Regions from separate parts of the Lysobacter soli genome, predicted to be linked through region 2. Evidence: predicted binding sites of a transcription regulator. Region 2 holds the regulator's gene; the other holds the start of a gene.
What was found. The regulator FliA, encoded in region 2, starts transcription of late flagellar genes. The targets are predictions, from matches to a motif close to TAAAGTTTNNCNNNCNNNGGCCGATAA.
Positions count from the first base shown of each region.

Region 1: motA (flagellar motor stator protein MotA) is a predicted target of FliA. The motif match lies at 1,669-1,695, and genes of this name have one in related genera.

Region 1 is NZ_CP046603.1:640,931-644,308, forward strand. Features, by position in the region: gene GOY17_RS02810 (glycoside hydrolase family 43 protein) at 1-759, shown strand, start outside; gene GOY17_RS02815 (aldose 1-epimerase) at 749-1,564, shown strand; gene motA (flagellar motor stator protein MotA) at 1,720-2,574, shown strand; gene motB (flagellar motor protein MotB) at 2,576-3,378, shown strand, end outside.
Region 2 is NZ_CP046603.1:3,410,401-3,413,778, reverse strand. Features, by position in the region: gene GOY17_RS15580 (protein phosphatase CheZ) at 1-630, opposite strand, end outside; gene cheY (chemotaxis response regulator CheY) at 627-1,019, opposite strand; gene GOY17_RS15570 (RNA polymerase sigma factor FliA) at 1,072-1,839, opposite strand; gene GOY17_RS15565 (MinD/ParA family protein) at 1,836-2,738, opposite strand; gene GOY17_RS15560 (AAA family ATPase) at 2,722-3,378, opposite strand, start outside.

The sequences.
Region 1 (3,378 bases), 1.3 Mb from region 2:
GTGCGCGACGTGAAGTGGGCGCAGCGCCAGATGTGGGCGCCGGACGCGGCGACGAAGGACGGGAAGTACTACCTGTATTTCCCGGCCAAGCGCGCCGATGGCGTGTTCCAGATCGGCGTCGCCGTCGGCGATCGTCCGGAAGGTCCGTTCGTTCCGCAGCCCGAGGCCATCGACGGGACTTATTCGATCGATCCGGCGGTGTTCACCGACGAAGACGGCGAAAGCTACATGTACTTCGGCGGCCTCTGGGGCGGCCAGCTGCAGAAATACCGCGACAACGTGCGCGACGAGGCGCACGTCGAACCGGGCGACGACGAACCCGCGCTCGGTCCGAAGGTCGCGCGCCTGCGCGACGACATGCTGGAATTCGCCGAGGCGCCGCGCGAGGTCGTGATCCTCGACGAGAACGGCGAACCGCTGAAGGCCGGCGACCACGAGCGCCGTTTCTTCGAGGCCTCGTGGCTGCACCGGTTCGGCGGGAAGTACTACTTCTCGTATTCGACCGGCAACACGCACCTGCTGTGCTACGCGGTCGGCGACAGCCCGTACGGACCGTTCACCTACCAGGGGCCGATCCTGACGCCGGTCGTGGGCTGGACCACGCATCACTCCATCGTCGAGTTCGATGGACAGTGGTTTTTGTTCTATCACGACAGCATCCTGTCGGGCGGCGTGACGCACCTGCGTTCGATCAAGGTCGCGCCGCTGCAGCACGACGCGAACGGCCGCATCGTCACCATCAACCCGTATGGCGGGTGACGCCGCGACGGCGCGGCTCGAACCGGGCCCGCTGCTGACGCTCTCGCAGGGCGCGATGTCCGTCGACGTCGCGCCCCAAGCCGGCGGGCGCATCGCGCAGATCCGCGTCGACGGCGTCGAACAGCTCGCGGGTTTCAGCGACGACAACGACGCGACGATCGGCTGGGGTTCGTATCCCATGGTGCCGTGGGCGGGGCGCGTGCGTCGCGGCGAATTCGCGTTCGAAGGCGCCTCGCACCGGTTGCCGGCGAACCTCGGCGTGCACGCGATCCACGGCGTGGGCTTCGCGCTGCCGTGGCAGGTCGATTCGCAATCGACGCACCACGTCGGGTTGTCGCTGGCGCTGCCGGAGGACGAGCGCTGGCCGTTTGGCGGCATCGCGCGGCAACGCATCGAGCTCGAAACTCGCGGCCTGCGCATGACGCTGTCGGCGACCGCCGGCGAACGCGCGATGCCGGCGGAGCTCGGCTGGCATCCGTGGTTCCTCAAGCCCGACCGCATCGAGTTCGCCCCGACCGCGTGGTATCCGCGCGACGAAGACGGCATGGCGACGCGTCCGCTTGCGCCGCCGCCGCCCGGCCCGTGGGACGACTGCTTCATGAACGACGCGCCGGTCGTCCTGCATCGCGGCGCACAGCGCGTCACGCTGACCTCCGACTGCGCGCACTGGGTCGTGTTCGACATGCCCGAGCGCACGACGTGCGTGGAGCCGCAGAGCGGCCCGCCGGATGCCTTCAACCTCGAACCGCGCGCACTGGCGCCGGGGCAGACGCTGGAGCGCTGGTTCCGTTTGTCCTTCGAGTGACCTGAAGCCCCTCTCCCGCACGCGGGAGAGGGGTTGGGGTGAGGGCAGGCGCCCTCACGGCCAAAGCGCCCTCACCGCCACGAGCAGGGCGCAGGGATCACCCCTCAAACTTTGCTGCACTGCGCCGTTAACCCAATCGTGTCCTGGGGCGGCTCATGTTCATCATCATCGGTTTCATCGTCGTAATCGGCAGCGTGCTGGGCGGTTTCGTGCTGTCGCACGGACAACTTGGCGCGTTGTGGCAGCCCTATGAGTTGCTCATCATCGGCGGCGCCGCGGCCGGCGCGTTCCTCGTCGCCAATCCGCTGAAGGTCGTGAAGGCGTGCCTGGGCGGCATTCCGCGCCTGCTCAAGGGCTCGCATTACAAGAAGTCGGATTACGTCGACATCCTCGCCATGCTCTACGACGTGCTGATGAAGGCGCGTCGCGAAGGCATGATGGCGATCGAGCGCGACGTGGACGAACCGCAGACGAGCGAGCTGTTCCAGAAGTACCCGAAGCTGCTCGCCGACAAGCCGCTGATGGAGTTCACCACCGACTGCCTGCGCCTGATGGTCAGCGGCAATTTCGAGGCGCACGAACTCGAACAGGTGCTCGACATCGAGCTGGAAACGCATTCGAAGGAAGCGGGCGAGCCCGCGCACGCGTTGCAGGTGCTGGCCGACTCGCTGCCGGGTTTCGGCATCGTGGCGGCGGTGCTGGGCATCGTGATCACGATGGCCTCCATCGGCGGCGAAGCGTCCGAGATCGGTCACCACGTCGCGGCCGCGCTGGTCGGCACCTTCCTCGGCATCCTGCTGGGTTACGGCTTCGTCGGCCCGCTCGCGGCGGCGATGCACCACCACGCGCAGGAAGAGGCCAAGGCGTTCGAGGTCATCAAGATGGCGCTGGTGTCCAGCGTGCGCGGCTACGCGCCGAGCGTGGCGGTGGAATTCGCGCGCAAGCTGCTGTTCTCCGACATGCGCCCGGCCTTCGCCGACCTGGACGCGCACCTGCGCGGCAAGCGCTGACATGGCGGCCAATCGCGAACGGCCGGTCATCATCCTCCGGCCGATCAAGCGCGTGGCCGGCGGGCATCACGGCGGCGCGTGGAAGGTCGCCTACGCGGACTTCGTGACCGCGATGATGGCGTTCTTCCTGGTGATGTGGATCGTCGGCATCACCGACAAGCAGCAGCGCGCCGCGATTTCGGAATACTTCAAGAACCCCAGCGCCGTGGTCGGCAAGTCGCTCAAGCCCGCGCCGGGCGCGAACGGTCCCGGCGGCGCCGCGGACCGCCTGATTCCCACCACCAGCGCGGTCGCCGTCGCGGGCGGACATGGCGCGGAGTTCGGCGCACGCGAGCCGATGAAGCTCTCGCCGCAGCAGGCCCGGGACATCGCGCGCGAGGAAGAAAAACGCCGGCTCGACGCGCTCAAGCGGACGCTGGAAGAGGCGGTCGAACGCAGCCAGGCATTGGCGCCGTTCAAGGACCAGCTGCTGATCGACCTCACGCCGGAAGGCCTGCGCATCCAGATCGTCGACAAGCAGAACCGGCCGATGTTCGACAACGCGAGCGCGCGCCTGAAGGACTACGCGCACGCCCTGCTGGGCGAGATGGGCGGCCTGCTCAACGATGCCCACCACCGCATCGCGCTCAGCGGCCACACCGACGAGGTGCCGTACCACTCGGCCGGCGGTTACGGGAACTGGGAACTGTCGGCCGAACGCGCCAACGCCGCGCGCCGCGCGCTCGTCGAAGGCGGGCTGGAAGAAGACCGCATCTCGCGCGTGGTCGGACTGGCGGCGTCGGTGCCGTTCGACAAGCGCGATCC
Region 2 (3,378 bases):
AAGCCCCAGCGACGACAGCAGGTCGTTCGCGTCTTCCTGCGTCGCGGGCGTCGGGTCCACGCCCGCCACCGACGGGCCGTAGCCGCGGTTGTTGTGGTTGAGGTGGATGGGCGTCGCCTCGCTGTCGGTGATCTCGCCCAGGCCGGCGTGCACCGCGCGGACGAGTTCGACAACGCGGCGGATGATCTGGCCCGTCAGGTCCTGGTAACCCTGCGCGGCGGTCATTTCCGACATGCGCGAGCGGATCGCGGCGATGGTCGCGGCCTGTTCCTCGGTCGACGCATCCGGCAGCGTGCCCAGCAGCACGCCGCATTCCTGGATGAGGTCGAGCGTGCGGTGGCTCGCGTCCTCGCTCACGTGCACGACGTGCTCGAGGCGCGCGCAGGCTTCCGGCAGCGAGGCGTTCGGATTCGCGCTGCCGTTGCCGAGCGCGGTGTCGAGTTCGCGCGCGAGCTTCGCCAGGCCCTGCACCAGCGGCTGGCTGCGCCACTGGATCAGCGCGTCGACGTTGCTGCGCCAACCGGCGAGGTCGTCGTGTTCCAGCGCCCACAGCGCCGCATGCAGGCGACCGATGACGGCCTGCCTGTCTTCACCGCCGAGCGCCTTCTCGCAGGAGGGCGCGTCGATCACGCGGCCGCTCCCAGGCGTTCGAACACCTTGTTGAGCTTGTCTTCCAGGGTCGCGGCGGTGAAGGGCTTGATGACGTAGCCGTTCACGCCGGCCTGCGCGGCTTCGATGATCTGCTCGCGCTTGGCCTCGGCGGTGACCATCAGCACCGGGATCTTCGCCAGCGACGCGTCGGCGCGGATCGCCTTGAGCAGGTCGATGCCCGGCATGCCCGGCATGTTCCAGTCGGTCACGACCAGGTCGTACGGCGCCTTCTTCAGTTCCACCAGCGCGGTCATGCCGTCGTCGGCTTCGGCGGTGTTGAAGAAGCCCAGGTCGTTGAGCAGGTTCTTGACGATGCGGCGCATGGTCGAGAAGTCGTCGACGATGAGGATGCGGATGTTCTTGTCCATGTGGGCTTGCTCTGGTGCGAAAGGGGATATCAGGCGTTGATGCGGAAGCGGGTCAGAACTCGTCGTCGTCGTCGTTGTGCGAGCCGCGCCATTCGCCCAGTCGCGAACGCAGGCGCAACATCGCCTGGCCGTGGATCTGGCAGACGCGCGATTCGGAAACGTTGAGCACCGCGCCGATCTCGCGCAGGTTCAGTTCCTGCTCGTAGTACAGCGACAGCACCAGCTGCTCGCGTTCGGGCAGGTTGCCGATCGCGGCGCCGAGCGCCTGCTTGAAGGCGACCTGTTCGAACTCGCGCGCGGGCGTCGCACCGGCGTGGCCGCCCAGGTGCGGTTCGCCATCGTGTTCGTCGACGTGCGCTTCCAGGCTGATGAGCTGGCCGCGCGCGGCGTCCTCGAGCATGCGGTGGTATTCGTCGAGCGGAACGGCGAGCCGGGTGGCCACTTCCTGCGCGGTCGCGGCACGGCCGGTGCTCTGCTCGACCTCGCGCGTGGCGGCGACGACGTCGCGATAACGGCGATGCACCGAGCGCGGCACCCAGTCGCCGCGGCGGATCTCGTCGATCATCGCGCCGCGGATGCGGATCGACGCGTACGTCTCGAACGCGGCGCCCTGGTCGGCCTGGAAATTCCGGGCGGCGTCGATCAGGCCGAGCATGCCGGCCTGGATCAGGTCGTCGATCTCGACGCTGGCGGGCAGTCGCGCGGCGAGGTGGTGCGCGATGCGGCGCACCAGTTCGCCATGCTTCTCGACGACTTCCGTCGCGTTGACCGTGTCGGCCGCGCGCTGGGTCGCCTTGTAGTGCTGGGCGGCGGCGTTCATGCGACGGCGCTCCTCAACGGATCGTTGGTGCTGGCGGCGCTGGCGCCGTGGGCGACGAGGCGCTCCATGAAGAACTCCACGCCGCCGCGCGGGCCGACCGGCGACTGCCAGCTGTTGGCGCGGCGCGCGATGTCGCGGAAGGCCAGTGCCGACGGGCAGCCCGGGAAGGCTTCGACGACGGCTTCCTGGCGCTGGATCGCGCGGCGCAGCCATTCGTCGCGCGGCACCGCGCCGAGGTAATGCAGCGTGACGTCGAGGAAGCGCGCGCTGACGCGTTCGAGCTTCTCGAACAGCTGCTTGCCCTCGATGGCGTTGTTGACCTGGTTGGCGAGCACCTGCACGCGGGTCACGCCGCGCTCGCGGCTGAGCACCTTGATCAGCGCGTAGGCGTCGGTGACCGAAGCCGGTTCGTCGCAGACCACCACGATCACGTCCTGCGCGGCCTGGCAGAAGGTCAGCACGCTGTCGGAGATGCCGGCGGCGTTGTCGACCACCATCGCGTCCAGCGGCAGGTCGAGCTGGCAGAAGGCGTGCACCAGGCCGATGTGCTGCTGCGGGAGCAGTTCGGTCATGTGGCGCTTGCCCGAGGCGGCCGGCACGACCCAGAGGCCGCGCGGGCCTTCGAGCAGCGTGTCCTGCAGCTCGCAGCGGCCGGCGAAGACGTCGGCGAGCGTGAACTGCGGCGACAGGCCGAGCATCACGTCGACGTTCGCAAGGCCCAGGTCGGTGTCCAGCAGCAACGTGCGCTGGCCGGCGTGGACCAGCGCCATGGCGAGGTTCACCGATACCGAGGTCTTGCCGACGCCGCCCTTGCCGCTGGCCACGGCGATCACGCGCACGGGCGGGCGTGCGGTGCCGTTGGCGGCGGGAATGGCGTTGATATCAGCTGGCGAATGCATGTCGGTCCTCGGTGGGGAGGGTCACGGGGCGGGGCTTGAGTTGCGTCAGTTCGAGAGACCCGAGGGGGTTATCGGCAGCACGTCGCACTTTCTCGAGGGTCGAAACCAGACGAGTTGCGTCGGCGGCGGCGATGTCCGTCGGGACGGCCTGTCCGTCAGTGGTGTAGGCCAGGCTCAGGCCCTGCTGGACCAGCACCGACAGGGGCGAACCCAGGCGGCCGGTCTCGTCGAGCTTGGTCAGGACCACGCCTTCCGGCGAGGCCGGGCGGTAGCGGCGGACCACTTCGCCCAGGTCGTGGGCGTTGGTGTTGGCCGGCAGGACCAGCAGGCTGCGCACGCGCTTGGCGGCGCGCAGCCAGAGGATCTGGCCGAGCAGGGCGCGATCGCGCAGGCCGTGGCCGGCGGTATCGACCAGCACCAGCGGGTAGTCGGCCAGCTGGTCGAGCGCGTCGTTCAGCGCCTCCGGGCCGGCGGCTTCGCACACGGTCACGCCGAGGCGGCGGCCGAGGATGTGCAGTTGCTCCGTGGCGCCGGGGCGTTCGGTGTCGGTGGTGACCAAGGCGACGTCGCGTGCGCGGTGGCGCTGGGCGAAGCGCGCGGCGAGCTTGGCGGCGGTGGTCGTCTTGCCGGCGCCGGTCGG